DNA from 3 places in the Stenotrophomonas sp. Steno-Z1 genome. Region 1 is predicted to be linked to each of the others. Evidence: predicted binding sites of a transcription regulator. Region 1 holds the regulator's gene; each other region holds the start of a gene.
The links. Region 1 encodes FliA, which starts transcription of late flagellar genes. Its sites were predicted from a motif close to TAAAGTTTNNCNNNCNNNGGCCGATAA; they were not measured.

Region 1 (9,876 bases):
GTGGATGAGTTCGGCACGGGAGGCCGCCCGTGAGCGCCCAGCCCGCCGGTGCCGGCATGAACGCACGCAAGGCCCTGGACATGATCCGCAACGGCCTGGGCGCCCCGCTGATCGTGCTGGCGCTGCTGGCCATGGTGGTGGTGCCGCTGGCCGCCCCGGTGCTGGATGCGCTGTTCACCTTCAATATCGCCATCTCGCTGATGGTGCTGCTGGCGGTGGTGTACGTGAAGCGCCCGCTGGACTTCACCATCTTCCCGATCGTGCTGCTGATCACCACCATGCTGCGGCTGGCGCTGAACGTGGCCTCCACCCGCGTGATCCTGCTCAACGGCCAGAACGGCCACGAGGCGGCCGGCAAGGTGATCGCCGCGTTCGGCGAGTTCGTGATCGGCGGCAACTACGCCGTCGGTATCGTGGTGTTCGCGATCCTGACCATCATCAACTTCGTGGTCATCACCAAGGGTGCCGGGCGCGTGTCGGAAGTGACCGCCCGCTTCATCCTCGATGCCATGCCCGGCAAGCAGATGGCCATCGATGCCGACCTCAACGCCGGTTTGCTGACGCGTGAGGAGGCCAAGGCCCGGCGCGAAGAAGTGCGCGAGGAAGCGGACTTCTACGGTGCGATGGACGGTGCCAGCAAGTTCATCCGCGGCGACGCCATCGCCGGCATCCTGATCCTGTTCATCAACCTGCTGGGCGGCCTGGCCGTGGGCGTGCTCCAGCACGGCATGCCGTTCGGCGAAGCCGCCGCGACCTACACCCTGCTGTCCATCGGTGACGGCCTGGTGGCGCAGCTGCCCGCCCTGCTGGTGTCCTCGGCGGTGGCCATGCTGGTCACCCGCGCCTCGCGCTCGCAGGACATGGCCCAGGCCATGATGGGCCAGGTGTTCGGCCAGTACCGTGCGCTGACCATCGCCGCGGCGATCATGGGCGTGGTCGGCCTGGTCCCGGGCATGCCCAACGTCGCCTTCTTGACGCTGGCCGCCATCCTCGGCTTCGTGGCCTGGAAGGCCTGGAAGAAGAGCACCGCCGCAGAGCGCGTCGCCGAGACCCCGGCCGCCGGCCGCGGCGAAACCCTGGGCCTGCCCGGCGCGGCGCCCTCGCCCACCGCCGAGCTGACCTGGGACGAACTGCGCCCGGTCGACCCGCTGGGCCTGGAAGTGGGCTACCGGCTCATCCCGCTGGTGGACAAGAACCAGGGCGGCGAATTGATGGCGCGGATCAAGGGCGTGCGCCGCAAGCTCACCCACGACATCGGCTTCCTGATTCCCTCGGTGCACATCCGCGACAACCTGGAACTGCCGGCCAGCGGCTACCGCCTGCTGATCCACGGCGTGCCGGTGGCCACCGCCGACATCCACCCCGACCGCGAACTCGCGCTCGACCCGGGCAGCGCCCTGGGCACACTGGACGGCATCGCCGGCAAGGACCCCGCCTTCGGCCTGGACGCCACCTGGATCCAGCCGCACCAGCGCGCGCACGCCGAATCGATGGGCTACACCGTGGTCGACCCGGCTACGGTGGTGGCCACCCACCTGTCGCACCTGATCCGCGAACACGCCCCCGAGCTGCTCGGCCACGAAGAAGTGCAGCAGTTGCTGGCCAACCTGGCCAAGAGCGCGCCCAAGCTGGTCGAAGACCTCACGCCCAAGTCGCTGCCGCTGTCGGCGGTGGTGCGGGTGCTGCAGAACCTGCTGATCGAGCGCATTCCGATCCGCCAGCTGCGCAAGATCGTCGAGTCGCTGGTCGAGAACGCGCCCAACAGCCAGGACCCCTCGGTGCTGACCGCGGCGGTGCGCAACGCGCTGGGCCGTTTCATCGTGCAGGAGATCGCCGGGATGTCGGCGGAGCTGCCGGTGTTCACCCTCAACCCACAACTGGAACGCGTCTTGCAGGAGTCCACGCAGGGCAACGGCGCCGCGCTGGAACCCGGACTCGCCGAGCGACTGCATCAAAGCCTGGCCGAATGCGTCGGCAAGCAGGAAGCGAAGAACGAGCCGGCGGTCGTGCTGGTACCAGGCCCGGTGCGTGCCGCGCTGGCACGGCTGGTGCGCCACAGCGTCCCCTCGCTGTCGGTGCTGGCCTACAGCGAGGTACCCGAGGACAAACGGTTGAAGCTGGTCGGCACGATCAGCTGACGCCGGAACCCCGACGGTGATGCGCCAGAAAACAGACACACCCCCATTCGATATCAACGCAGCAGGACATAAAGGGAAACCCGGACCGTGCAGACCACCGACAACCAGCGCTTCCCTTCCACCACCCCGCCGCCCCAGTCCCGGTACCACAGCATGAAAATCAAACGCTTCGTCGCCTCCGATATGCGCTCGGCCATGAACCTGGTACGCAAGGAACACGGTCCTGATGCGGTGATCCTGTCCAACCGGCGGATCGAGGAAGGCGTGGAGATCGTGGCCGCGGCGAACTATGACGAAGGCGCCGTGCAGCGTGCCCTGGAAGCGGCCCGCAAGGATGTGGCGCCGGCGCCGGCACCGCGACCGCGCAATGCCGCCGATGCGGTGATCGCCGCGGTGACCCGCCGCAAGCCCGTCGCCGCCGCCGAGCCGGTGGCCGCCACCACCTCCGCCGTGGCCGCGCTGGCCCGCGCCGCGGTCGGCGCGACCGGTCGCACCCTGGATTCGGCCAACGAAATCGTGCCGCCGCGCGGCAGCACCGGCTTTGCCGCCACCCTGGCGCAGGCCGTCGCCCCGTCGCTGCGCGCTGCCGCACTGCCGGAGCAGATCTTCGCCCCGTTCAACGTCGAACAGGCCGCGGCCGCCTCCCCGGCGCCGGTGGAGACGCTGGCCGCGATCGTCGAGGCTGCACCGGTCGCCGCACCGGCACCGGCACCGATCAACCGCGCGCGCTTCATCATCGACCCGCCGCTGGACGACGAACCGCACTTCCAGATGCACGTGCCTGCGGCACAGGTGGCGATGCCGCCGCTGCCGGTGAGCGTCACCGTGCCGGCGATCCCGGCCCCGGCCCCGGCCATGGTCGCCGCACCGGCACCGGTGCAGGCCGCCGTGCCGGCCCCGATGGCATTCGAGCCGCGCCTGGACGCGCCGGCCATGGTCCAGGAACAGGTTGGCAGCGCGCCGGTCGCAACCGCGCCGGTGGCCCTGCCGGCCCCCGCCGAACCGGCCCAGGTCCAGGCCCAGCCGCTGCCCGCCGCCGAGCTGGTGGTGGTGCCGCGCGATGACGAAGAACTGCGCCAGCTGCGCCATGAAGTGGCCGGCATGCGCCAGGTGATCGAACGCGAGATGCACCGCTTCACCGACGAACGCCTGCGCGGCTCGCCGGTGCGTGCCGCCGCCCTGGACCTGATGGACGAATACGGCTTCGACGCCGGCATCAGCCGCGACGTGGCCATGCAGATCCCGCTGGACACCGAAGCTCACCGCGGCCGCGGGCTGATGCTCGGCCTGCTGTCCAAGAAGCTGCCGATCGCCCCGGTCGACCCGCTGGAATCGGGCGGCATCATCGCCCTGGTCGGCCCGACCGGCGCCGGCAAGACCACCACCATCGCCAAGCTGGCCTCGCGCTTCGCCGAGAAGCACGCCGCCCGCGACGTGGCCCTGGTCACCACCGACACCGGCCGCATCGGCGCCCGCGAGCAGCTCTACGGCTTTGGCCGCCAGCTCGGCATCGCGGTGCACGAGGCCAACAGCGGCAGCGACCTCAACCAGCTGCTGGAGCGCCTGCAGGACTACAAGCTGGTGCTGATCGACACCGCCGGGCTGGGCCCGCGCGACCGCGCCCTGGCTGCCCAGCTGCACTGGCTGCGCGCCGCCCAGCAGATCCGCACCCTGCTGGTGCTGCCGGCCAACACCAGCTTTGGCGACATGGACGAAGTGGTCCGCCGCTTCAGCGCCGCCAACCCGCAGGGCGTGGTGCTGAGCAAGCTGGACGAAACCGGCCGCTTCGGTACCGCCCTGTCGGTGGCCGTGGACCACCGCCTGCCGATCACCTGGGTCACCGATGGCCAGGACGTTCCCGAAGACCTGCACCGGGCCAGTGCGGCCAATCTTGTACTTCGCCTTGAAGATTTGCGCCGCGCGGCCGATATGCCCTGCAACCCGGAGTTGAACCATGCCGTCGCGTGAGTATGCCAAGCTGACCAAGACCTTCCCGCTGTCGGCCACCCGCAGCCAGCCGCTGGGCCCTGTGCGCACCATCGCCGTCACCGGCGGCAAGGGCGGCGTGGGCAAGACCAACGTGTCGGCCAACCTGGCCGTGGCGCTCGCCGACATGGGCAAGCGCACGCTGCTGCTGGACGCCGATCTCGGGCTGGCCAACATCGACGTGATCCTGGGCCTGCAGCCCAAGGTGACCCTGGCCGACCTGGTAGCCGGGCGCTGCACCCTGGAAGAAGTGATCCTCGAAGGCCCGGGCGGCGTGCTGGTGGTGCCGGCCGCGTCCGGCCGCCGCCACATGGCCGAGCTGCAGCCGGCCGAGCACGTGGGCCTGGTCAACGTGTTCTCCGAACTGGAGCGTGAGCTGGACTTCATGGTGGTGGACACCGCCGCCGGCATCACCGACGGCGTGCTGACCTTCTGCCAGGCCGCGCAGGACACCGTGGTAGTGGTCTGCGACGAGCCGGCCTCGATCACCGACGCCTACGCGCTGATCAAGGTGCTCTCGCGCGAGCGCGGCGTGGACCGTATCCAGGTGGTGGCCAACATGGTCCGCGACCCCAACGAAGGCCGCGTGCTCTACGAAAAGCTGACCCGGGTCTGCGAGAAGTTCCTCGCTGATGTCTCGCTCAACTACCTGGGCTGCGTGCCGCAGGACGACTGGCTGCGCCTGTCGGTGCAGCGCCAGCAGCCGGTGGTCAAGGCCTACCCGTCCAGCCCGGCCGCGCAGGCGATCACCGAGATCGCCCGCCGCACCGCCCGCTGGCAGGCACCGACCGAGCCGCGAGGCGGGGTCGAATTCTTCCTGGAACGCATCCTCAAGCAACGCGGGGTGACCGCATGAAAGGCGCCGCACAATACAAAGAGGTGCAACGCACGGCCGCCAACGAGTGCATCGCACAGCACTCCGACCTGGTCCGGCGGATCGCCCACCACCTGGCCGCCCGGTTGCCGGCGAGCGTGGAAGTGGATGACCTGATCCAGGCCGGCATGATGGGCCTGATCGAGGCCTCGCGCAGCTACGACGCCGACCAGGGCGCCTCGTTCGAAACCTATGCCTCGATCCGCATCCGCGGCTCGATGATCGACGAGATCCGCCGCGGCGACTGGGTGCCGCGTTCGGTGCACCGCCGCGCCCGCGACGCCGCCTCCACCATCCGCCGCCTGGAGCAGAGCACCGGCCGTGCCGCCAGCGCCACCGAAGTGGCCGCGGCGATGGACATGCCCCTGCCGGACTACCTGCGGCTGATGGAAGACGCCGCGCGCGGCCAGGTGCTGAGCCTGGAGTCGCGGATCGAAGACCAGGGCGAGCTGGATACCGTCGCCCAGGGTGGTCCGACCCCGCAGCAGGTGCTTGAGCGCGGCGAATTCGGCCGCGAGCTGGGCAATGCGATCGGGCTGCTCCCCGAGCGCGAGCAGCTGGTGCTGTCGCTGTACTACGAGCAGGAACTGAATCTGAAGGAGATCGGCGCGGTACTCGGTGTCAGCGAGTCGCGCGTCTGCCAGATCCACGGCCAGGCGGTCCTGCGCCTGCGTGGCCGACTGAAGATCTTCGAGGCGGCCGACGCCGGCCTCGAGAACCATTGATACCGAGGAAAGTGCTTTGAACAAGAACATGCGTATCCTGATCGTCGACGATTTCTCGACCATGCGTCGTATCGTCAAGAACCTGCTGGGCGATCTGGGCTTCACCAATACGGCCGAAGCCGAGGACGGGCATGCCGCGCTGTCTCTGTTGCAGAGCCAGTCGTTCGATTTCGTGGTCACCGACTGGAACATGCCGGTGATGACCGGGATCGACCTGCTCAAGGCGATCCGCGCCGACGCCAAGCTGAAGACGTTGCCGGTGCTGATGGTGACCGCCGAAGCCAAGCGCGAGCAGATCATCGAAGCGGCCCAGTCCGGCGTCAACGGCTACATCATCAAGCCGTTCACCGCCCAGACCCTGGAAGAAAAGCTCGGCAAGATCTTCGAACGCCTGGCGGCGAGCGCCTGATGGAAACCCTCCGCGACAAATCGGCGCTGGTGCAGCGCCTGCAGGATGCCCTGGCCGCGCTGGAAAGCGGCGACGAAGCCGGCTGGCGGCGGGAAATCGACGCGCTGGCCGCGTTGCGTACCCAGCCGATGATGGCCGGGCTGAACCGGCTCGCCCGCGAGTTGGGCCAGGCGTTGGGCGAACTGCCCAGCCTGCCCAGCGAGGCCGGCGAACTGGACGATGCCTGCGCACGCCTGGACCACGTGGTGGCGATGACCGAGCAGGCCACCCACCGCACCCTGGACCTGGCCGAGGAATGCCGCACGCTCACCGAGCAGCTGCGCGCCAATGGCTTGACGGCCGACCAGGACCAGCAGCTGGACCGGATCCGCCACAACCTCACCGAGATCGCGCTCACCCAGAGCTACCAGGACCTGACCGGGCAGATCATCCGCCGCGTGGTGGGCATCGTGCGCCGCGTGCACGAGGGCTTCGGCGCGCTCGGCCTGCCGCCGCAGGACGACAGCGCGCACAAGCGCGACAACGGCCTGGCCGGCCCGGCCGTGAACGGTCTGGATCGCCACCAGGTGTCACAGGTCGACGCTGACGACCTGCTTTCCGATTTGGGGCTGTAACACCATGAGCGCTGTTCCAGACGATATTGCCGCCGATTTCATCCTCGAGGCCCAGGAAATCCTGGATCGCCTCGGCGAACAGCTGGTGTCGCTGGAGCAGTCGCCCCAGGACAGCGACCAGCTCAACGCGGTGTTCCGCGGCTTCCACACCCTCAAGGGCGGTGCCGGGTTCCTCGGCATCCAGGCGATGGTCGAACTGTGCCACGCCGCCGAGGAAACCCTGGGCATGGCGCGGTCGGGCAAGGCGGTGCTGCAGGCCCATCACTTCGATGCGGCCCAGCAATCGCTGGACTACCTGCAGTCGATGCTCGATTCGGTCTCGGCCGGCACCGAGCCCGGCTATGCCCCGCCGGAGCTGATCGCGCAGTTCGACGTCAACGGGCCGGCCACGCCGGCGCCGGTGGCCGCCGCTGCGGCGGCACCGACCAGCGGCGAGTTGATCACCGACGACGAGTTCGAGGCTTTGCTCGACACGTTGCACGGTGGCGCCGCGCCCACCGCCGTGGCGCCGGCGAACAAGGCCAATGACGGCCTGATCGGCGAAGACGAATTCGAGGCCCTGCTGGACCAGCTGCACGGCGGCGCCGCCCCGGGCGCCAAGGCCGTGGCCGCCGCACCGACCCCGCGCGCACCCGCCGCCGCCCCGGCCCTGCCGGCCAAGCCGGCGGCCAACAAGCCGGTGGCCGAAGCCGAGCACACCGTGCGCGTGGACACCAAGCGCCTGGACGCCATCGTCAACCTGATCGGCGAACTGGTGCTCTCGCGCAACCGCCTCAAGACCCTGCGCGCGCGCCTGCACGACGAAGAACTCGACCGCGCCGTGTCCACCCTGGACATCGCCACCGCGCGCCTGCAGTCGGCGGTGATGCGCACCCGCATGCAACCGGTGGGCAAGGTGTTCTCGCGCTTCCCGAAGGTCGCCCGCGACGTCGCCCGCAACCTGAAGAAGGAAGTCGAGCTGGAGCTGGTCGGCGCGGAAACCGAACTGGACCGCAACCTGGTCGAAGCGCTCGCCGACCCGCTGGTGCACCTGGTCCGCAACGCCATCGACCATGGCATCGAGACCCCGGAGCTGCGCGAAGCCCAGGGCAAGCTGCGCAGCGGCCACGTGCGCCTGTCGGCGCAGCAGGAAGGCGACTACGTCAGCATCGAAGTGCAGGATGACGGCGCCGGCATCGATCCGGAACGGCTGCGCCAGAAGGCGCGCGAGAAGGGCCTGATCGATCCCGAAGCCGCTGCCCGCCTGAGCAGCGAGGAATGCCTGCACCTGGTGTTCCTGCCCGGCTTCTCGACCAAGCAGGAAGTGACCGATATTTCCGGCCGTGGCGTCGGCATGGACGTGGTGCAGTCGCGCATCCGCGAACTCAGCGGCCAGATCCAGATCCAATCCGAACTGGGCCGCGGCAGCCGCTTCATGATCCGCGTCCCGCTCACCCTGGCCATCCTGCCCACCCTGCTGGTGCAGGCCGGCGAGGACGTCTACGCCCTGCCACTGGCGCGCGTGATGGAAGTGCTGCACGCGCCCAATACCTCGCTGGGCTGGTTCGACGGCCGCGCCGTGCTGGACCGCAAGTCGCACACCCTGCCGCTGGTGGACCTGCGCCATTGGCTGGCGGTGGAGCCGGCCGCCTCGCCGCTGCTCACCATCGTGGTGCTGCAGGCCGGCGAAGCGCGCTTCGGGCTGGTGGTGGACCAGGTCCGCGGCCGCGAGGAAGTGGTGATCAAGCCACTGCCCAAGGCCCTGCGCGGGCTGCGCGGCTATGCCGGCGCGACCCTGATCGGCGACGGACGGATGTCGCTGATCCTGGACGTGGACGGGCTGCGCACCCCGCACGATTGACCGCCCTGCCCCCTGCAAAAGTGTGACCGCTGCAACACCTGCCGCCGTCGGTGTCTCAAGTCCCATTCACACAAGCCGATAACGGACCCATGGACAGACTCAGCCTCATTGGACTTTTCCTCGCCCTGGCCTCGCTGGTCGGCGGCAGCATCCTCAAGGGGGCCGGCCTGGCGTCGCTGTGGTCGCCGGCGGCATTCGTGATCGTGATCGTGGGCACCATCGCCTCGATCCTGCTGCACACCTCGCCGGCGGTGTTCAAGCACGCCTTCAAGATCGTGCGCTGGGTGATCCTGCCGCCGAGCAGCGACCGCCATGAGCTGATCCGGCAGATCGTCGACTGGAGCAACATCGCCCGTCGCCAGGGCCTGCTGGGCCTGGAAGCGCAGGTGGACGCGCAGAGCGACCCGTTCCTTCGCAAGGGCCTGCAGTTGCTGGTGGACGGCGTCGAGCCGGAAACCATCCGGCACATGATGGAAATCGAACTGAGCAGCCAGGAGCACCAGGACCTGGCCGCGTCCAAGGTGTTCGAGGGCATGGGCATCTACGCCCCGACCCTGGGCATCATCGGCGCCGTGCTCGGCCTGATCGCGGTGATGAAGAACCTCGCCGACCCGAGCAAGCTCGGCCACGGCATCGCCGCCGCCTTCACTGCCACCATCTACGGCATCGCCTCGGCCAACCTGCTGTTCCTGCCGGTGTCGGCCAAGCTCAAGAGCGTGATCCACCACAACAGCCGCGACCGCGAAATGATCATCGAAGGGTTGATCTCCATCGCCCAGGGCGAGAACCCGCGCAACATCGAAACCAACCTGTCCGGATTCCTGCACTGACATGGCCCGCCGCAAGCACCACGAAGAGCATGCCAACCATGAGGCCTGGGCGATCCCCTATGCAGACCTCATGACGCTGCTGCTCGCCTTCTTCGTGGTGATGTACGCCATCTCCTCGCTCAACGAGGGCAAGTACCGGGTCATGGCCGATGCGCTGACCACCGCCTTCGGCGGCGCGCCGCGCACCATCAACCCGGTGCAGGTGGGCAACCAGCAGGTGCAGGGCGGCGGCTGGGACAGCCCGTCGGTGATCAAGGCCGGCAACCGCGTCGGCCCCTCCGCGCCCTCGCCCTCCAACGACCCCACCCTGCTGCCGGCGATGGCCTCGCAGATGCGCATGCCGGTCTCGGTGCGCAACCAGGAACAGCTGCAGCGTGCCGAGCGCCAGCTCAACACCATCGCCGACAAGCTCACCGCCACGCTGGCCCCGCTGATCGAGCGCGGCATGATCACCGTGCGC
Region 2 (9,876 bases), on a different contig from region 1:
CCAGCTACCTGATGCTCAAGCCGTTCCGGCTCAACGTACAGAAGTACGTCGGCCTGCTCGACATCCTCGACGACAAGGCCGCGCTGGAGGACTTCCTGCGCATGGAAAAGTGGATCTTCGATTCGCCCGACCTGGCCGGCGAGACGTTCCGTGACTTCATCAAGCAGTTCTACCAGGCCAACGGCCTGATGCACGACGGCGTGCGCATCGGCGAGGACACGGTGCAGTTGTCGCAGGTGACCCTGCCGGTGCTCAACATCTACGCCGAGCAGGACCACCTGGTGCCGCCGGATGCGTCACGCGCGATGCGCGGGCGGATTGGCAGCGCGGACTACACCGAAAGCAGTTTCCGCGGCGGCCACATCGGCATTTATGTGTCCGGACGCGCCCAGCGCGAGGTTCCCGGTACGATTACCGATTGGTTGAAGGAACGTTCCGCATGACCCATCGCACCCGATCCGTGCTCGCCCTGGCGCTCATCGCCCCCGGCCTTGCGCTGGCCGCCCCGACCGATAGCGCCCGCCGCGAGATTGCCGGCCTGATCGGTGCGTTGGATGGCTCCAACTGCCGTTTCCAGCGCAATGGCAGCTGGCACGATGCCGCCGAAGCGCGCGCGCACCTGCAGCGCAAGTACGACTACCTGCTCAAGAAAGACAAGGTGGACACCGCCGAGCAGTTCATCGAGCGTGCCGCCAGCCAGAGCAGCATGAGCGGCAAGCCCTACCGCATCGCCTGCCCGGGCCAGCCCGAGCAGACCGCCGCGGTTTGGTTCGGCGCCCGCTTGACGGCCCTGCGCCAACGCACGCCGTAGACATCGTCCGCGCTACAGTCCGCCATCGCCCGCTGCCGGAGACCGCTGCCATGAATGCCACCCCGCAACCGCTGTCGCGCTCGCTCAACGACCGCATGATCGCCGGGGTGATGGGCGGCATCGCGCACCGCTTCGGCTGGAGTTCCACCCTGGTGCGGGTGTTGTTCGTGCTGGTCTCGGTGCTGTCGGCGGCGTTCCCCGGCATCCTGGTCTACCTGATCCTGTGGCTGCTGATCCCCAACGAGGCCGATTGAGCCTGCCCACGCCGGCGCTGCGCATCCTGCAGGGGCTGGGTGCGCTGTGGACTGCGCCCAACACCCTGATCGGACTGGTTGCCGGCCTGGCAGGCATGCTGGCCGGTGCGCGTGCGTCATGGAATCAGCGCGACCTGGCGGTGGTGTTCCGTGAGTGGCCGTGGGGGCCGGGCGGGGCGATCACCCTGGGCAACGTGATCCTGCACACCGGCCCGGTGCTGGACGTGCCGTGCCGCACCTACGCCCACCAGGCGGGCGAGTGCACCGAGCCGGTGATCGGCCTGCACGACCACGAACGCGCGCATGTCTACCAGTACCTGGTACTGGGGCCACTGTACCTGCCGGTGTACCTGCTCTGCGGGGGCGTCAGTGCGCGCAATCCGTTCGAGCGGGCCGCCGATGTGTATGCGATGACCGGGCGCGGCTGGTGGCCGTAGCGTTATCTGGCCGTTAAATCCGCGTAAATAAAACGTCGTGCAATGCGACGTCATCTGCATGCAAACAATGGTTATTAGGCTAAATGACGTATCAGTCAGGTTCGCCGCGCTAAGCTGGTGGCTGTTGTATATGCACGATGCTTTATTGGAGGAACACATCACATGGCAATCGTTCTTTATGTCGGTGGTAGCAAGGATGGCGACAAGGGGCTGGTGCCCCATGGTTTCAGCAAGTCACGGGCCGATACCGACGCTGGGCCGGAGATCTACACCGAACGGTTCATGGAGCTTCCCGGGATTGGTCGGATCCGGGTGATGGCGCTGGAGTCGATGCGCGACGACCTGGTCCATCAACGCACGTCGCAGCTTTATCGATGAGCCGGTAGTGCCGGCCCGCGGTCGGCACCGCCCGCCATTGGCGACAGGTTAGGTGCCGGCTGTCAACGCCTTCCCCCCGCCGCCATGCATTGCCACAATCGGGTCTTTCCGTACTGCGGCTCCGGCCGGAAGCAATGCCTGACATCAAGCTCGCCCAGCAGATCGCCCAGACCATCGCCGAAGAAATCGGCGCCCAGCCTGCCCAGGCGCGTGCCGCCATCGCCCTGTTGGACGAAGGCGCCAGCGTCCCGTTCATCGCCCGCTACCGGAAGGAAGTCACCGGCGGCCTGGACGACACCCAGCTGCGCAACCTCGAAACGCGCCTGACCTACCTGCGCGAGCTGGAAGACCGCCGCGCCGCGGTGCTGTCCAGCATCGACGAGCAGGGCAAGCTCAGTGACGAGCTGCGCAACGATATCCTCGCCGCGGACACCAAGTCGCGCCTGGAAGACCTCTACCTGCCGTACAAGCCCAAGCGCCGCACCCGCGCCCAGATCGCGCGTGAAGCCGGGCTGGAACCGCTGGCCGACGGCCTGCTGGCCGATCCGACCCGGGACCCGCAGGTCGTTGCCGCCTCCTTCGTCGATACCGACAAGGGCGTGGCCGACACCAAGGCGGCGCTGGAAGGCGCCCGCGCCATCCTGATGGAGCGCTGGGGCGAAGATGCGGCATTGGTCGGCGAGCTGCGCAGCTGGCTGGGCGAGAACGGGGTCATCCGCGCCCGTGTCGCCGAAGGCAAGGAAGAGCAGGGCGCCAAGTATCGCGACTATTTCGATCATGCCGAATCGCTGGCGAAGATCCCCTCGCACCGGTTGCTGGCGTTGTTCCGCGCACGCCGCGAGGAAATCCTGTTCCTGGAACTGGACCCCGGCAGTGATGCCGAGGCCGGCCACGTGTACGCCGAAGGCCGCGTCGCCTACAAGGCCGGCATCCGCGACGCGGGCCGCCCCGGCGACCGCTGGCTGCTGGATGCGTGCCGCCTGACCTGGCGTGCCAAGCTGCACATGCACCTGCTGCTGGACCTGTTCAACCAGGCCCGCGAGAAGGCCGAGGCCGAGGCGATCGCGGTGTTTGGCGACAACCTCAAGGACCTGCTGCTGGCCGCGCCGGCCGGCCCCAGGACCGTGCTCGGGCTGGACCCGGGCATCCGCACCGGCTGCAAGATCGCCGTGGTGGACGCCACCGGCAAGCTGGTGGCCACCGACACCATCTACCCGCATGAACCGCGCCGGCAGTGGGACGCGTCGCTGCACACCCTCAAGCAGCTGTGCCAGAAGCACAACGTGGAGTTGATCGCGATCGGCAACGGTACCGCCAGCCGCGAGACCGACAAGCTGGCCGGCGACGTCATCAAGGCGCTGGGCGATGCCCGGTTGCAGAAGATCGTGGTCAGCGAGGCCGGCGCGTCGGTGTACTCGGCCTCGGAGTTTGCGGCCAAGGAGTTCCCGGACCTGGACGTGTCCATCCGCGGTGCGGTGTCCATCGCCCGCCGCCTGCAGGACCCGCTGGCCGAGCTGGTCAAGATCGAGCCGAAGGCGATCGGCGTGGGCCAGTACCAGCACGACGTGGACCAGTACCGGTTGGCCCGCGCGCTGGATGCGCGCGTGGAAGACTGCGTCAACGCGGTCGGCGTGGAGGTCAACACCGCCTCGGCCGCGCTGCTCGCGCGCGTGTCCGGGCTGTCCTCGACGGTGGCCGAGAACATCGTGCGCCACCGCGACGACAACGGCCCGTTCAAGCGCCGCAAGGACCTGCTCAAGGTGCCGCGCCTGGGCGACAAGACCTTCGAGCAGTGCGCCGGCTTCCTGCGCATCGCCGACGGCGACCAGCCGCTGGATGCGTCCTCGGTGCATCCCGAGGCCTACCCGGTGGTCGAACGCATCGTGGCCGCCACCGCGCGCCCGATCAAGGCGTTGATCGGCGATGGCAGCTTCCTGCGCGGGCTCAAGGCCGAACAGTTCACCGATGCGACGTTTGGCGTGCCGACCGTGCGCGACATCCTCAAGGAACTGGAAAAGCCCGGCCGCGACCCGCGCCCGGAGTTCAAGGCGGCGCAGTTCGCCGAGGGCGTTGAAGAACTCAAGGACCTCAAGGTCGGGATGATCCTCGAGGGCGTGGTCAGCAACGTGGCCGCCTTCGGTGCGTTCGTGGACATCGGCGTACACCAGGACGGCCTGATCCACATCTCCGCGCTGTCGGACACCTACGTCAAGGACCCGCGCGATGTGGTCAAGGCCGGCGACATCGTCAAGGTGAAGGTGCTGGAGGTGGATGTGGCGCGCAAGCGCATCGCCCTGACCCGGCGCCTGGATGACACCCCGGCCCCGGCCAAGGCCCCCGGCGAGCGCGATGCGCGCCCGGCCGGCGCAGGCGGTGGCCGCCGTGACGGTGGTGGGGCCGGCCCGCGCAATGGCGGCCGTGGCGGCCCGTCCGGTCCGCGCCCGGGCAGCGCCGCGCCGCCCGCCAACAACGCCCTGGCCGACGCCTTCGCCCGCGCCAAACGCGGCGGCTGAGCCTCCGCCGGGCAGGGTGCCGGGGGCCCGCCGCGTGCGGCCCCCGGCCTGTCCGGGCGGCTGCTCTGGCGGCGGCACTTCTGGTTTCACCCCGCTTTGGTCACACTTCCCCTCAAATGCCCGTAGGCTGGGGCTCGGGCGGGGAGGCCAGATGACAGTGCAGCAGGCAGGACCGGAGGACCGGGCGGGGCCCAACGCCGTGCGATCGCGCACGACGCCGCGCGCGTGGGCGTGCCGGTGAGCCACGATCGCACCGACATCGGGTCTGGCGGCGACCCCGCGCTGCGCGACATCACCGAGCGCCATCGGCGCCTGCAGATGATCATCGAGGGCACCGCCGCCGGCACCTGGGAGTGGAACATCCAGGACGGGCGGATGTGGGTCAACGAGCGCTGGGCACAGATCGTGGGCTACACCCGCGACGAACTGGCTCCGATCACCCCGGAGACCTTCTTCCGGCTGGTCCATCCCGACGACCTGGCCCAGTCCAACGCGCTGCTCAACGAGCACATGGAAGGACGCTCGCCGCACTACGACAGCCTGTGCCGGATGCGGCACAAGAACGGCCACTGGATCTGGGTGCAGGACCGCGGTCGCGTCTACGAGTGGGATGACGCGGGGCGCCCGCTGTGGATGGCCGGCGCGCATGCCGATGTAACCGACCTGCAGAACGCGCGCCAGGACGCGGCCAACATGCGCCAGCGCCTGCAGGCGGTGGTGGATGCGTCCGACGAGGTGGCGGTGATTGCCACCGACGTGGACGGGGTGATCAACCTGTTCAATACCGGCGCGCAGAAGCTGCTGGGCTACAGCGCCGAGGACGTGATCGGCAAGGCCAACCCCGGCCTGTTCCACGACCCCGACGAAATGATGGATTACCTGCGCCCGCAGGCCGACGCGGACGGGCGCATGCCGACCGTCTTCGAGGCGCTCACCGCCCAGGCCGCACAGGGCACCTGGTCGCACCAGTGGACGTTCGTGCGCAAGGATGGCGAGCATCGCCAGGTCCGGTTGTCGATCAGCCCGCTCAACTGTGCCGGCGGCCAGCGCCTGGGGTATGTGGGCATGGCCGTGGACATCACCCCGATGATCGAAGTGCGCGAGCAGGCCTACCTGGCGGCCGAGAAATTCTCCGGTGCATTCTCCTCGGCGGCGCTGGGCATGGCGCTGGTGTCGTTGGAAGGGCGCTGGATGGACGTCAACGATGCCCTGTGCGGCATCCTCGGCTACACCCGTGCCGAGTTGCTGGAGATCGACTTCCAGACCCTGACCCACCCCGACGACCTGCATGCCGACCTGGCGCTGGTCGGCGACCTGCTGGCGGGGCGCCGCGAGCACTACCACATGGACAAGCGCTACCTGGGCAGGGCCGGCAACGTGGTCTGGGGCCGGTTGTCGGTGTCGCTGGTGCGCTCGGAGCACGGCGAACCGCTGCATTTCGTGTCGCAGATCCAGGACGTCACCGCCCAGCGCCAGAGCAGCCTGCAACTGCGCGACTCCGAACAGCGCACCCGGGTCACCCTGGATGCGGTGGCCGACATGGTGCTCACCCTGGACCTGCACGGCCAGATCCAATATGCCAACGCCGCCGCGACCCGCGCGCTGGCGGGTGAGGGGGCCGCGCCGCTGACCCATGGCCAGGTGCAGGACGTGATGGAGCTGACCACCGAGTACGCGCCGCGGTCGCCCCTGGACATCGCGGTGCTGCTGGACCCGGACAGCAACGCGGTGGACCTGCACTCGGACCTGCTGCTGTCGGTGGGGGCACAGCTGGTGCCGGTCGATGTGACCCGGGCCTGGCTGCGTGGCGAGGATGGCCAGGTCACGGGTGCGGTCTGGGTGATCCGTGACGTCACCCAGCAGCGCGCCCGCCAGCGCGAGGCCCGCCACCTAGCCGAGGTGGACCCGTTGACCGAACTGAGCAACCGCCGCGGCTTCGAGGCGCACCTGCAGCAGGCCATCACCCGGGTGGCCCGCACCGGGCAATCGGCCTCGCTGATGTTCATCGACCTGGACAACTTCAAGCCGATCAACGACAGCCACGGCCACCTGGCCGGGGACGCGATGTTGTGGGCGGTGGCCAACGTACTGCGCCATGGGGTGCGCGACTCGGACATCGTGGCCCGGCTGGGCGGCGACGAGTTCGCGGTAATCCTGGCCGGTTGCTCGCTCAAGCGCGCCCGCCGCATCGCCAGCGACCTGCTCGAATCGGTGCGGAGCCTGACCATCCCGTGGGACCTGCAGCGGCTCAGCGTGGGCGCCAGCATCGGCATCGCGGCGATCGGCGGCAACATGAGCGTGGATTCGGCCGTGGCCGCCGCCGATGCCCAGTGCTACCGGGCCAAGGCGCTGGGCAAGAACAACGTCCAGGTCGAGGTGCCGCTCGGCCAGGCCAGCGACCCGCTGGACGCGGTCGAGACCAGCGAGGGCGGCGAGGGCTGAGCCCGCCGCCCGGGCCGCCCCCTTTGATTGGTCCGCCCTAAACTTTCCTCAACGCCAGTCGATACGGGTATTGGAGCCACCTTCGCGTGGGTCCGCGCTGGCCCTTGGCTGCCCCCCCGCTCGTGTGGCCGGGACCGCGTGCCTTTGCAACACAGCGTCTGCAGGAAGCAGGACCATGTTGTACAAGCCGCAGGAATGACGCCAGCCCACGGGTGTCTTCGCACGTCCCCAAGCCAACCGATGTGCCGGCGGGCATGTTGCCCGCCGGATCCCACCAGCTACCGGGCACCGAGGATCAGATGATGCTTACTTCAGGCATGCATGCGCATGTGCAGGAACAGGTTGCCGACGCCGGCGTTTCGCCGTGGCGCGCACTGGTTGCACCGTTCGTAGCCCGCCGCGATGCGCGCGGCACCGCCGATGCCGCCCAGCAGCGGCGCCAGCGCGAGCTGGAGGCGCAGGTCGCCGCGCTGCACCGGGTGCAGGCGGTGATCGAATTCGACCTGGACGGGACCATCCTCCACGCCAACGACAACTTCCTGCAGGCCGTGGGCTACGCGCTGGAGGAAATCCAGGGCCGGCACCATGCGATGTTCGTCGACCCGGCCCTTGCCCAGAGCCTGGAGTACCGGGAGTTCTGGGCGAAGCTCGGGCGCGGCGAGTACGACGCCGGGCAGTACCGCCGGCTGGGCAAGGGCGGCCGCGAGATCTGGATCCAGGCCTCCTACAACCCGGTGCTGGATGCCAATGGGCGTCCCTACAAGGTAGTGAAATTCGCCACCGACATCACCGCGCAGATGCAGCAGGCCGCCGATGTCTCCGGCCAGCTGGCGGCGATCAACAAATCGCAGGCGGTGATCGAGTTCGGCCTGGATGGCCGCATCCTGTCGGCCAACGACAATTTCCTGGCCACCACCGGCTACACGCTGGACGAGGTGCGTGGCCAGCACCATGCGATGTTCGTCGACCCCGAGCACCGCCAGAGCCTGGAATACCGCCAGTTCTGGGAGAAGCTGGGGCGCGGCGAGTATGACGCCGGCCAGTACAGGCGCTTTGGCAAAGGCGGCCGGGAGGTCTGGATCCAGGCCTCCTACAACCCGATCTTCGACATGAACGGGCGTCCGTTCAAGGTGGTCAAGTACGCCACCGACATCACCGCCCAGGTGCGCGACAGCCAGGCCATGCAGCAAGCCGTCGCGCAGACCCGCGAGGTGGTGGCCGCGGCGCAGGGCGGCGACCTCACCGGGCACATCGCCACCGCGGACAAGACCGGCCACATCGCCGAGCTGTGCGAAGGCATCAACGCGCTGGTCGATGCGATGGCCACGATCATCGGCCAGATCAAGTTCGCCGCCGATACCATCGCGGTGGGCGCCAGCGAGATCGCCGAAGGCAACAGCGACCTGTCGGTCCGCACCGAGCAGCAGGCGGCGTCGCTGGAGGAAACCGCGGTCTCGATGAAGGGCCTCACCGCGACCGTGCAGCAGACCGCCGCCAACGCGCGCCAGGCCAGCGAACTGGCGATCGGCGCGGTAGACGTGGCTGCGCAGGGCGGCCACGTCGTGCACGAAGTGGTCTCCACGATGGCGCTGATCAACGCATCGTCGCGCCGCATCGTGGACATCATCGGGGTGATCGACGGCATCGCCTTCCAGACCAACATCCTCGCGCTGAATGCCGCCGTGGAGGCCGCGCGTGCCGGTGAGCATGGCCGTGGTTTCGCCGTGGTCGCCACCGAGATCCGCGAACTGTCGCAGCGCTCGGCCAGTGCGGCCAAGGAGATCAAACAGCTCATTGCCGACTCCGTGGAGAAGGTGGGCACCGGCACCGGCCAGGTCGAGAGTGCAGGGCGCACCATGGATGAGATCGTGGTCAACGTGAAGCGGGTCAGCGCACTGGTCACCGAGATCAGCGCGGTGGCCCAGCAGCAGAGCGAGAGCATCGGCCAGATCAACCAGGCGGTCGATCACATCGACCAGAGCACCCAGCAGAACGCCGCGCTGGTGGAAGAAGCCTCCGCGGCCGCGCGCAGCATGGAAGAGCAGGCCACGCAGTTGCTGCAGACGGTGGCGGCGTTCCGGGTGGATGCGGGCAAGGGCGCGCCACGCGCGGCCGGCGGCCACGTGGCGCACGTTGGGCATCCGCCGCTGCGCCTGGTCTAGGCAGGGGCGAGCACGCCACGGCGCGATGCCGGCAGCAGGGTCCCTGCGGGACCCTGTGCGCGGCGTGTCGCATCGGAATCGTTGCAAAACCCGTCACTGAAACCGCTTTTACCACTCCTTGCATGGTGTGCCTGGGGGTGGGGTGGTCTCCTACCCGGTACGCGTTGAATGCCCATTCGGGCAAAGAGCACGTCGTCCGCCGTACAGACCGCCCGCGCTTTCAAAGAAACGAAATGTTCCATCTCAATCGATCCCGCCCCCGGGCCAACCGCCAGCGCGGCATCACCCTGGTCGAGCTGATCGTCGCCATCGGCGCCCTGGCGGTGTTGCTGGCGGTCACCGTTCCCGGCTACCGGCACCACACCGCACGCTCGCGCATCAGCGCGATGCTGGAGGAACTTTCGCACGGCAAGGCCGGCGCCGAGTGGCTGGTCAACACCGGCGCGCAGGGCGACTACGTCAGCAACCCCGGCGCGGTCGGCCTGCAGGGAACGTCCTCGCTCTGCACCACCATCGTGGTGGACATCATCGTTCCCGCCCGCACGGCACACCTGTATTGCGGCGGCGAATTCCTCGACTTCGTCGCCCTCGACTACAGCGTCGATCAGGGCTGGCAGTGCACGACCAGCGCGTCGCGTGCAGCCCCCCACAACGAGTGGGCACCGGCAGGCTGCACCGCCGTGCTTGAGCGCCTGTCACCTTGAACGCGCGGCCGGTTGCCGTGCTTGCATCCGGGCCGCCGCTGCGGATACCGGCCGGGGTCACCAGCCTGTGGGTGCAACTGCGCGGCAGGACCGTCATCGAGGGCCGCGAGGGCCGGCTGGAACTGCGTCGCGGCGGATGGCTCATGCTCGGCCCCGATTCGACGCCGCTGCTGCG
Region 3 (9,876 bases), on a different contig from region 1:
GTCGATGTATTCGGGGTAGAGGCAGAACCAGTAATACTGGCTGCGGCGGCGCACGGCGACCATGTCCCGCCACAGGCTCACCAGCTGCGCGGTATCGCGCACCACGATGGCCGCGGCAGCCTGGGCGTTCAGCGCCTTGAGCGCCTCATCGCGCAGGGTGAAGCCGATCTCGTCGGCGGCGCGCGTTGGCTGCTGGCGGCACTCCTGCATGCGCTGTGCCTGCCAGTTGCCCAGCTGCATCGCCGCGTCGCGTGTGCCCGGCGCCCAGTGCTCCACCGGCTCGACCGGCAGCAATGGCACGTCCAGCACGGCCTGCGCCTGGCGCGTACGCGGCTGGCGCCAGGGCGCGGCGGCGAGCACCGGCGGCAGTTCGTCGTGCCCTGCCGTCTCCTGCGGTCCGCCAAGCAGGGCCCGCTGGCGCTGGATCACGGCCAGCGCGGCCGGCTCGATCCACGGCTCCACGGCCACGACGCGCTCGCCCATCGCGCGCAGCAGCTGCACCAGCGTCGGGGTGAGCAGGCCGGCGTCCTTGCCACCGGCGGCGACCACGCGCGAGATGGCCACCAGCGCGGCCTCCGGCCAGCGATTGACCGCCAGCCCCAGCCGGGCCAGCGCATGCTTGGAACTGCTGGCCGCACGCGCCAACGCGTCCACCGCATCGGGGAGACCGATATGGGCGAGCGCATCGCCGGCTTCTTCGACGATGGCGCCGGTCGCCAGCAACGGCAGTGCCGCCACGCCGCGTTCCACCAGCACCGTGGCGGCGAAACGCGCATGGTTCCAGAATTTTTCGTTGGGCCGCAGGCGCATGGCCACCGCGCAGGCGGCCGGATCGGTGGCGATGGTCATCAGCCAATGGGCGCTTTCGTGCAGCGCCGCAGCGGCGCCCGGCGCCAACAGAAGCGCGTGGGCCAGCGCAGGTGCGTCGGGCAGCAGCAACAGCAACGCCGGCTGCCGGCAGGCCACCACGTGCGGCAGATGACCACCGATGCGCTCCACGCAGGCCTGCCACACCGCTTCGTCGGCCACCGACAGATGGCTGCGCAGCGCATCCTCGGCCGCACCCAGCGGGGCGCTCCAGCGCGAACCGAACGGCTCATCGACCTGGCCATGGAAGCGCAGGGTATGCCGCTGGGTGGAATGGTCGTACTCGCTGGCGATCTGGATGTGCTGCGCATCCAGCAGCATCGCCACCACCTGCTCCAGGCCGTGGCTGGCCACCAGCCAATGCACCGTGTCGGCGAACAGTGCTTCGTGCCCGTAGTGGTTGTTGAGCGCGATCACCAGCAGCATCAGGTCGGCATCGCGGTCCGGCGCAGGCACCTGGGCACGCAGTCGTTCGACCATCCTGCGCAGGGCCGGCAGCAGGGCCGGGTCGCTACGCACCTCATCGACATCCACGTTGAGCTGGGTGGCGAAGGCCTGCCACAGGGCGGCCGGGTCGTGCGCGGGCAATCGGGCCGGGAAGCGACGCGAGGCATACATCAACGCCAGGTGCTGCGGGGTGATGCGCACCGGCGCGCCCTGGGCGAGCCACGGCGGCAGGCTGGGGTCATGCGGCAGGTCCGCCGCGGCCACCGGAACGGCGGTGAAGCAGTCCGCCCCGGGGTTGGCCGCGGCGGCCGGTGCATCCTTGGCAATCTGGGTGCTCCAGCGACTGACCATCCCCGCGTCCCGGAGCGCCGCATAGGCGAGCTGGGCGCCCACCTCGCTGACCCCGGCGCGGCGACGCAGGCCGGTGACGGTGAGCGACTCGCCCGGTGCAAGCGCGCCGGTCAGCAGCGCCTGGCGGATATGCTCGAAGGCCGTTGCCGCCTCTTCATCGGCGTTGGCCACCGGCGTGGGGGCCGCAGGGGCAACGCTGGGTGCAGGTGCAGGTGCAGGTGCAGGTGCAGCGGCGGCAGGCTGGGGCGCCCTGGCGGCGCGCGGCGCGGCCGTGGCTGGCGCGGTGGCAGCGATCGCGGGCGTGGCCGCGGCACCGGTTTCACTGTAGCCCTTGCCGGTTTTTTCGTTGACCAGCCTGGTCAGCGCCGACGCGGCCTTGGCGGCATCGGCGAAGGACTTGGTCTGGCTTTGCCCCTGCGTGCCGATGCGCCCCCAGCGCACGTTCAAGTCGCTGCCGTCCTGCTCCACTTCCCAGAACTTGCTGGCGGTACCTTCCACGAGTTCGAATCGACGCATCACGTCCGTACTACTCCCTGGCCTGCGCGGTGGCCACAACGCAACCGCTTCCATGCGTCCATAGCATATCGGCGAACGGCAGCCCCCGCATGACCGCCAGCGCACTACCGGCGGTGCAGCGTGCGCCGGAGAGGCGGCTCAGGCGCGCAGGGCTTCCAGGTCGCGGATCAGTTCGCTCACGGCAATGGCATCGAGCGCGGGCGCGACACTGCGTCCACGCCGGGTTGGATCAGCACGGTGGTCACGAAGCGGGCATCGTCCCAGAACTTGGGGGGTCTTTTTGTGCTGTTCGATCGCCACGGCGATGGCCTGCGGATCCCGCGCGGTGGTGAGCAGCCAGTGCGCCGCGGCGGGAGTGCGTCAGACCGGGCGCAGCAGCGCGAGCTCGAAGGCGGGATCGCGGGCGTTCCAGCGCGTGCAGACCTGCAGGCCCGCCTGGGCCACCAGCGCCGCGAACGCGGCCTCGGTGTACTTGTGGCTGTATTCCACGGTCATCGCCTCGCCCTCGGCGAAGTCGAACGGTTGCCCGGCCACGTCCACGGTCTGCGCGCGGGTACTGACCAGCTCGGTCTCGATCCGCAGCCGCTCCACGCTGTAGCGGGCGCGGTGCTGGAAGGCGTCCAGGTCGAAGTCGCTGCCGATTTCGCGGTTGAGCCTTGCCAACAGGTTGAGGGTGAACGCGGCGGTGACGCCGGCGGCATCGTTGTACGCCGCTTCGATCAGCGCCGGGTCCTTGTGCAGGTCGATGCCGATCAGGGCCATGCCATCAGCGCCCATGGTCTGGCGCATCGCCTGCAGCAGCCTGACGGCCTCGGGCGCGGCGAAGTTGCCCAGGGTGGAGCCGGGGAAGAACACCAGCCGGCGTGCGGGCTCACGCTGGGGCTCGGGCACCTGCACCGGGCCGGTGAAGTCGGCGCAGACCGGGAGCATTTCAATGTCCGGCAGGGCCACGGCCAGCCGCGCGATGCTGGCCAGCAGGGCGGCGCGCGAGATCTCGATGGGCGTGTAGGCCACCGGGTCGGCCAGCGCGTGCAGCAGCAGTTCGGTCTTGCGGCCGCTGCCGCTGCCCAGTTCGACCACGTGCAGGCGCGGGCCGACCACGCTGGCGATATCGGCGGCGCAGTCCTGCAGCAGGTGCAGTTCCGTGCGCGTGGGGTAGTACTCGGGCTGGCGGGTGATCTGTTCGAACAGGGCCGAGCCGCGTGCGTCGTAGAAGTACTTGGATGGCAACTGGCGCGGCCGCTGGGACAACCCCTGCAGGATGTCGGCGGTGATCCGCGCACGGTCCGGCTGCAGGTCGGTCAGCGCCTCGAGCGCGTCGCTTACCGTACTCATGCCGGGTCCCGCGCCAGGCGCAGGCCGGAGAACTGCCAGCGCGCCGACGGTGCGAAGAAGTTGCGGTAGCTGGCACGTACATGCCCCTCGGGGGTCACGCAGCTGCCGCCGCGCAGGATCCATTGGCCGTTCATGAATTTACCGTTGTATTCGCCGAGGTTGCCGGCAAAGGGGCGAAAGCCCGGATAGGCGCCGTAGGCGCTGCTGGTCCATTCCCAGACGTCGCCGAACAGCTGCAACAAGGCGGTGTCGGTGCCCTGCCCTGGCGCGCTGGCGCCACCGGGATGCAGCCGGTCGGCGTCGGCGAAATGGCCGTGCGCTGGCTGGCCGGCGGCGGCGGCTTCCCATTCGAACTCGGTGGGCAGGCGCGCGCCTTGCCAACGCGCATAGGCGTCGGCCTCGAAATAGCTGAGGTGGCAGACCGGCGCATGCCGATCCAATCGCTGCCAGCCGCCCAGGGTGAACTCGCGTTCCAGCGCGTCGTCCCAGTACAGCGGGTGCTGCCAGCCTTCGGCCTGGCACAGCGCCCAGCCTTCGCTCATCCACAGGGTGACGTCGCGGTAGCCGCCGGCCTCGATGAACGCACGGTACTCGGCGTTGCTGACCGGACGGTTGGCCAGCGCGTGGGCCGGGACCAGCACGCGATGCACGGGGGATTCGTTGTCGTAGGCGAAGGCAGGGTGCGTGGGCCAGGCCGGCGCCCCGATCTCGACGATCTGCTCGGGGGCGTCGCGCCACTCCAGTGGAATGGCGGGCGCCTCGTGGCGGGCAAGGTCGTCGCGGTAGGCCGGCTGCAGGGGATTGCTCCACAGCGCGTGCTTGATGTCGGTGAGCAGCAGTTCCTGGTGCTGCTGTTCGTGATGCAGGCCGAGCAGCAGCTGGTGGCGCGCCTGCGGGTCGAGCGCGTCGGCCTGCAACAGGGCGATGACCTGCTGGTCGACCCGGGCCCGGTACTCCAGCACCTGCACCAGTGACGGGCGCGACAGCAGGCCGCGCTGCGGCCGCGCGTGCGCCGGGCCGATGCTCTGGTAATAGCTGTTGAAGAGGTAGTGCCAGTCGGCGTCGAAGGGGGCGTGGTCGGGCCGGCTGCCCAGCACGAAACGTTCGAAGAACCAGGTGGTGTGGGCCAGGTGCCATTTGCTCGGGCTGGCGTCGGCCATGCTCTGCACCATGGCGTCTTCGGGGCTGAGCGGGGCGGCCAGCGCCACGCTGCGCGCGCGGATCCCGGCGTAGCGGACGGCCAGTGCTGCGTCATGCGTTGTGGCGGGCGGCGGTGCGGAGGCGACGGCGGTATTCATCGCGCTCAGGATCGGCCAGCCGCGGTGAGCGGCATGTCATGGCAAGGCTCAGATCATGTGACGCACTCAAGTTGAATACGCAGCGGCCGCTATCGGGAAGACCATCGCCTGTGTGGTCCGGTTTGCACGTGCAGCCATGGCGCGCCGGCCCACACCCGTGGAACCGTCCTTGCGCAACCACCTGCTACGCCAGCCTGGCCATTACCTGTTCCTGCTGCCCGCCATGCTGGTGGGGCTGGGACTGTGGTGGGCCACGCCGGCCGATGAGGTGGGCAGCCCCGTGCACCGGATCCTGCCGCTGGTGCTGACCTGCCTGGGCATCGGCCTGGGCCTGATCTACAACCGCGTGCGCGCGGTGTGCCTGCTGCTGGCGATCGCGCTGGCGTTCGCGATGCTGCATGGCCTGGTCGGCAGCTTCCTCAACACCGGTGCGGTCACCGCGCTGACACCGCTGCTGTTCCACTCGGTCTCGCTGTGGCTGCCGCTGCTGTTCGCGCTGCATGGGCTGTGGCCCGAGCGCGGCCGACTGCGCCAGGACCTGCTGCTGCGCGGGGTGGTCAGTGGCGCGGCGGTAGGCGTGTTCGCCCTGCTTGCCGCGCAGGGGCCGCAGGGCATGCATGACCTGCTCTCGGACCACCATTGGGCGTGGCTGCCGACCGGCTGGAGCCGGCTGGCGCAGCTGCCCACGCTGGTGTTCGTGGCGGCCCTGGTCGGCCTGGGCGTGCAGGCACTGCGGCAGCCGCGGCCGCTGCATACGGCGATGCTGATCGCGCTGCTGGTGGTATGGGCGATGCTGCCGCGGGTGTTCCTGTCGCCGGCGCTGCTGCCGGCACTGGCCAGCACCGCGCTGCTGCTGATCGTGTCGGCGATGCTGCAGGAATCCTTCCACATGGCCTACCGCGACGAGCTGACCGGGCTGCCCGGGCGCCGCGCCTTGAACGAGTGCCTGCAACGGGTGGGCGCGACCTACACGATCGCGATGGTGGACGTGGACCACTTCAAGCGCTTCAACGATACCCATGGCCACGACAATGGCGATGACGTGCTCAAGCTGGTGGCCACGCGGCTGGCCGAGGTGGGCGGCGGCGGGCGGGCCTTCCGCTACGGCGGCGAGGAATTCGCCCTGGTGTTCCTGGACCGCCCCGCCCCGGCCTGCGTGGAGGCGGTGGAGGCGGTCCGGGCGACGGTGGAGGCCACCCGGCTGCAGCTGCGCGACCGCGCCGCGCGCGCGCAGGACGACGCGGTGGGCCGCCTGCAGCGTGGCCGCGGCGGCGGCGGCACGGTGGTGCAGGTGACGGTGAGCATCGGCATGGCCGACCACCGCGCGGGCGACGACGCCCAGGCGGTGATCAAGGCGGCCGACCAGGCGCTGTACGCGGCCAAGGATGCCGGGCGCAACTGCGTGCGCGCCCACGGCCAGCAGCGGCCGGTGGCGGTGCGCAGCCGCGAGGCGGCTCAGGGCAGCGCGTCGAGGTAGAACCAGCGGCCGTCTTCGCGGACGAAGCGGCTGTGTTCGCGCATCTTGACCGCGCTGCCGCCGCCGATTCTGTAGCGGGCGGTGAAGTCGACCTGTGCGTGGTCCAGGTCGGAGACGGTGTGCTGGTGGAGGGTCAGGCCGAGCCACTGGGTGCGTTGGTGGGCCGGTTCGTCCAGCGACAGCGCGTCCGGGCGCGTGGACGGATGCCAGCTGGCCAGCAGGTAGTCCGGCAGCTGTTTGACGTAGGCGCTGTAGCGCGAGCGCATCAGGGCCTCGGCGTCGGGGGCGTGGGCGCCGGCGTGATAGAGGCCACAGCAGGCGGTGTAGGCCAGGGGGCGGCCGCAGGGACAGGGGTCGGGATTGCTCATGCGGGCATTGTCGCGCGTTTGGCCTGTGCCGATGTCGGGGCAGCCGACCAACGGTCGGCTCTACCGGGTGCTGGGGGCCAGGCGTATGCTGGCGCGCCTTGCGTTGCGGTGTCGCCGTGTTCGAGCTGGTTCCCCCTGAGCTGTTGTGGTTGGTGGCGATCGCCTTCATCGCCGGCCTGGTCGATGCGGCCGTGGGCGGCGGCGGGCTGGTGCAGTTGCCCGGTCTGTTCACGGTGCTGCCGCAGCACACCCCGGCGATGCTGTTTGGCACCAACAAGTTCAGCTCGATGTTCGGCACCGCTGCGGCCGCGTTCCGCTATGCGCGCAACGTGCGCTTCCCGTGGCGACCGGTGCTGTTCGCGGCGGGCACCGCCTTCGTGTTCTCCTTTGCCGGCGCCACGGCGGTGAGTTTGCTGCCCAAGGATGCGGTGCGTCCGCTGGTGCTGGTCCTGCTGGTGGCGATGCTCGGCTACACGCTGTGGAAGAAGGATTTCGGCGCGCTGCACCGGCCGCGCGAGATCGGGCGCAAGGAGCTGGTCACGGCCTTGGCGATCGGTGCGGTGATCGGGTTCTACGACGGCTTCTTCGGGCCGGGTACGGGCAGCTTCCTGATCTTCCTGTTCGTGCGCTTCTTCGGCCTGGATTTCCTGCGTGCCTCGGCCGCCTCGAAGGTGGTGAACCTGGCGACCAACGTGGCCGCCATTTCGTTCTTCGTGCCGACCGGCAACATCCTGTGGCTGTTCGCGTTGCCGATGGCCGCCGCCAACATCATCGGCTCGGTGGTGGGCACGCGACTGGCGCTGCGGGGCGGCACGCCCTTCATCCGCAAATTGTTCGTCGGCCTGGTGGTGGTGCTGATCGCGCGGATGGGCTGGGATACGTTTGCCGGGTAACGCGTAGAGCGGAGTGCCGGGGCGCCGGGGTTGGCGACCGGTGATGGAGCAGCCGACCAACGGTCGGCTCTACGTGGGTGCGGGATTTCTGGTGCGGATGCGGGATTTCCGGTGCCGGTGCGGGATTCCGTTGCCCGTGCAGGATTTCCGTTGCCGGCGCGGGATTTCCGGTGCCGGCGCGGGATTCCGTTGCGCGTGCGGGATTCGGGTGCCGGTGCGGGATTCCATTGCGCGTGCGGGATTTCCGGTGCCCGTGCGGGATTCCGTTGTCCGTGCGGGATTTCCGGTGCCGGTGCGGGATTGCGGTGCCGGCGCGGGTTTTCCGGTGCCGGCTCAGGATTTCCGTTGCCGGCGCGGGAGTTGCCGTTGTGGGCGCGCGATTGCCTGTGCCGGTGCGGCGCAGGCGTGCCGACCGGTCAGGCGACCGGTTCGGCGTCCTGCTGGCGGCTGCGCTCGGGCAGCTTCAAGCGCTTGGCTTCCTCGTCGTACTCGATCAGCAGCACGCCGGAGTCGTGGCGGCCGCTGATTTCGACGAAGCAGGCGCCGCCAATGAACGGTTCGAGCGTCATCACAGACTTCAGCGGCGTGGCCACCACCATCTGGAAACCGAAGTTCTCGAAGATGTTCATCGCCAGCGCGGTGAACTCGTTGTCGGCCTTGTCGAAGGCTTCGTCGAGCACCACGGCAGCGTAACTGGGCAGCTGGCTTTCGGCGCCGCCGAGCTGGTAGCGCAGCGCGGCCGCCAGGCAGGTGGTGGCCAGCTTCTGCCGCTGGCCACCGGATTTGCCGGCGCCGCTGCGGTAGATCTCGACCTGCTGGCGGGTAGCGGCATCGAGCTCGACGCCGATGAATTCCACATGCAGGCGCACGTCGAGCACGTTCTCGCGCCAGCGCCGGTCTTCGCCTTCCTGTGAGCCCAGGCGCTTGACCAGTTCACGCAGCACCGCGAACTGCGCTTCGGCCACCTCGCGTTCTTCGGTCTGGTGGTGCGACAGCACTTCGCGCAGCTGCTGGTGGAACTCCAGCACCTCCGGCAGGCGCCGGTCGCTGAGCTCGATGGTCAGCAGCGTGCCGCGGTTGAACGGCACCTGCTCCAGCGAGGCATTGACCTCGTCCAGGCGCTGGCCGATCGACTTGCGTGCCTCGGCACTGTGCCGCTGCAGGGCCAGCAGGTTGTTCTTGCTCTGGTTCTGCAACAGGTCGAAGAAGCGCTCTTCGTGCTGCGGCAGGCCATCGCGCTCCAGGCGCTGCAGGCGGGCGAGGAAGTCCTCGGCCGAGGCCACCGACGCGGTGAAGTCACCGGACTCTTCCGGCCATGCCTGTGCGAAGCGACGGAAGCAGGCCACCAGCTGGGTCTCGACGCGGTGCACGTCCTGCTGCGAGGCGGCGAGGCTCTCGTTGATGCCCTTGCTGATCTCGCGCATGTGCGCTTCCAGCGTCTCCAGGCTCAGCCCCCCCAGCCGCTCCAGGCGCAGCTGCAGCCCCGCTTCCTGGGTGGCGCCGAGCGCCGGCAGCACCAGCGCACGGCTGCGCTGGCGCTGGGCATCGAGCTTGTCGCGCTCGCGGGCGTGCTGGGCCAGCTCGACCCGGGTGTCTTCGTAGGTGCGGCGTGCCTGCGCGATATCCGCGCGGGCCTGGTCGATCTGCTGGGCCAGCCGGGCCAGGTCGGCGTTGCCTTCCTTGAGTTCGCGCAGCGAGGACTCGATGTCCTGCAGGCGCTGGACCGCCGTGGCGATATCCACTTCTTCCCAGACGAAGTTCACCAGCTGGTTGCAGGCCAGGCGACGGTCGTTGTCACGATCGCGCTGGCTGCGCAGCCGGGCGACGTCTTCGTCGCAGGCAGCGATGCGCTGGGCAAGCTCCTGGGCTTCCTTGCGGAACACCGCCAGTTTTTCCGTATTGCTGAAGCCAAGCAGCCAGCGGCGGCGATCGCCGATCGCGTTGCGGTCATCCTTCTCGAAGCGGTCGCCCGGGTGCTTGACCTGGCCTTCGCGCGAGATACCCCGTTCCACGTCGCGCAGCTGCTTTGCCTCGACGCACTCGTAGTCGTAGCGCTTGCCGAGCTCGCGGCGCAGCCACGGCTCGAACGGGCTGTCGCGGAACTCCAGCTTGTGCAGCAGCGACCGTGCCGACGGTTGGCGCGCAATGGCATCGTCATTGCGACGCACGCGATAGTAGGTCAGCCGCATGCCAAGCTGGGTGCGATTCACCCACGCATTGACCTCGTTGTAATGCTTGTCGTCCACCAGCAGCGACTGCGCGAAGCCGAACAGCACGCGCTCGATCGCGCCCTGCCAGGCGCCCTCCTCCTGGCGGACCTGGAC

Region 2: AC06FD_RS04965 (methyl-accepting chemotaxis protein) is a predicted target of FliA. The motif match lies at 6,874-6,900, and genes of this name have one in related genera.
Region 3: AC06FD_RS19300 (GGDEF domain-containing protein) is a predicted target of FliA. The motif match lies at 4,881-4,907, and genes of this name have one in related genera.

What each region holds. Positions count from the first base shown of each region.
Region 1 is NZ_JBWJPB010000007.1:22,968-32,843, forward strand. It holds gene flhB (flagellar biosynthesis protein FlhB) at 1-33, shown strand, start outside; gene flhA (flagellar biosynthesis protein FlhA) at 57-2,138, shown strand; gene flhF (flagellar biosynthesis protein FlhF) at 2,292-4,106, shown strand; gene AC06FD_RS16155 (MinD/ParA family ATP-binding protein) at 4,093-4,980, shown strand; gene AC06FD_RS16160 (RNA polymerase sigma factor FliA) at 4,977-5,723, shown strand; gene cheY (chemotaxis response regulator CheY) at 5,740-6,132, shown strand; gene AC06FD_RS16170 (protein phosphatase CheZ) at 6,132-6,746, shown strand; gene AC06FD_RS16175 (chemotaxis protein CheA) at 6,751-8,586, shown strand; gene AC06FD_RS16180 (flagellar motor protein) at 8,676-9,416, shown strand; gene motD (flagellar motor protein MotD) at 9,418-9,876, shown strand, end outside.
Region 2 is NZ_JBWJPB010000001.1:1,133,848-1,143,723, forward strand. It holds gene phaC (class III poly(R)-hydroxyalkanoic acid synthase subunit PhaC) at 1-443, shown strand, start outside; gene AC06FD_RS04935 (YfeK family protein) at 440-811, shown strand; gene AC06FD_RS04940 (PspC domain-containing protein) at 862-1,065, shown strand; gene AC06FD_RS04945 (hypothetical protein) at 1,062-1,502, shown strand; gene AC06FD_RS04950 (hypothetical protein) at 1,665-1,880, shown strand; gene AC06FD_RS04955 (Tex family protein) at 2,015-4,393, shown strand; gene AC06FD_RS04960 (PAS domain S-box protein) at 4,631-6,835, shown strand; gene AC06FD_RS04965 (methyl-accepting chemotaxis protein) at 7,135-8,997, shown strand; gene AC06FD_RS04970 (pilin) at 9,231-9,701, shown strand; gene AC06FD_RS04975 (AraC family transcriptional regulator) at 9,773-9,876, shown strand, end outside.
Region 3 is NZ_JBWJPB010000011.1:88,021-97,896, reverse strand. It holds gene AC06FD_RS19320 (DUF4132 domain-containing protein) at 1-2,181, opposite strand, end outside; gene AC06FD_RS19315 (hypothetical protein) at 2,320-2,481, opposite strand; gene egtD (L-histidine N(alpha)-methyltransferase) at 2,542-3,516, opposite strand; gene egtB (ergothioneine biosynthesis protein EgtB) at 3,513-4,814, opposite strand; gene AC06FD_RS19300 (GGDEF domain-containing protein) at 5,038-6,291, shown strand; gene AC06FD_RS19295 (YchJ family metal-binding protein) at 6,270-6,659, opposite strand; gene AC06FD_RS19290 (sulfite exporter TauE/SafE family protein) at 6,776-7,552, shown strand; gene AC06FD_RS19285 (ATP-binding protein) at 7,969-9,876, opposite strand, start outside.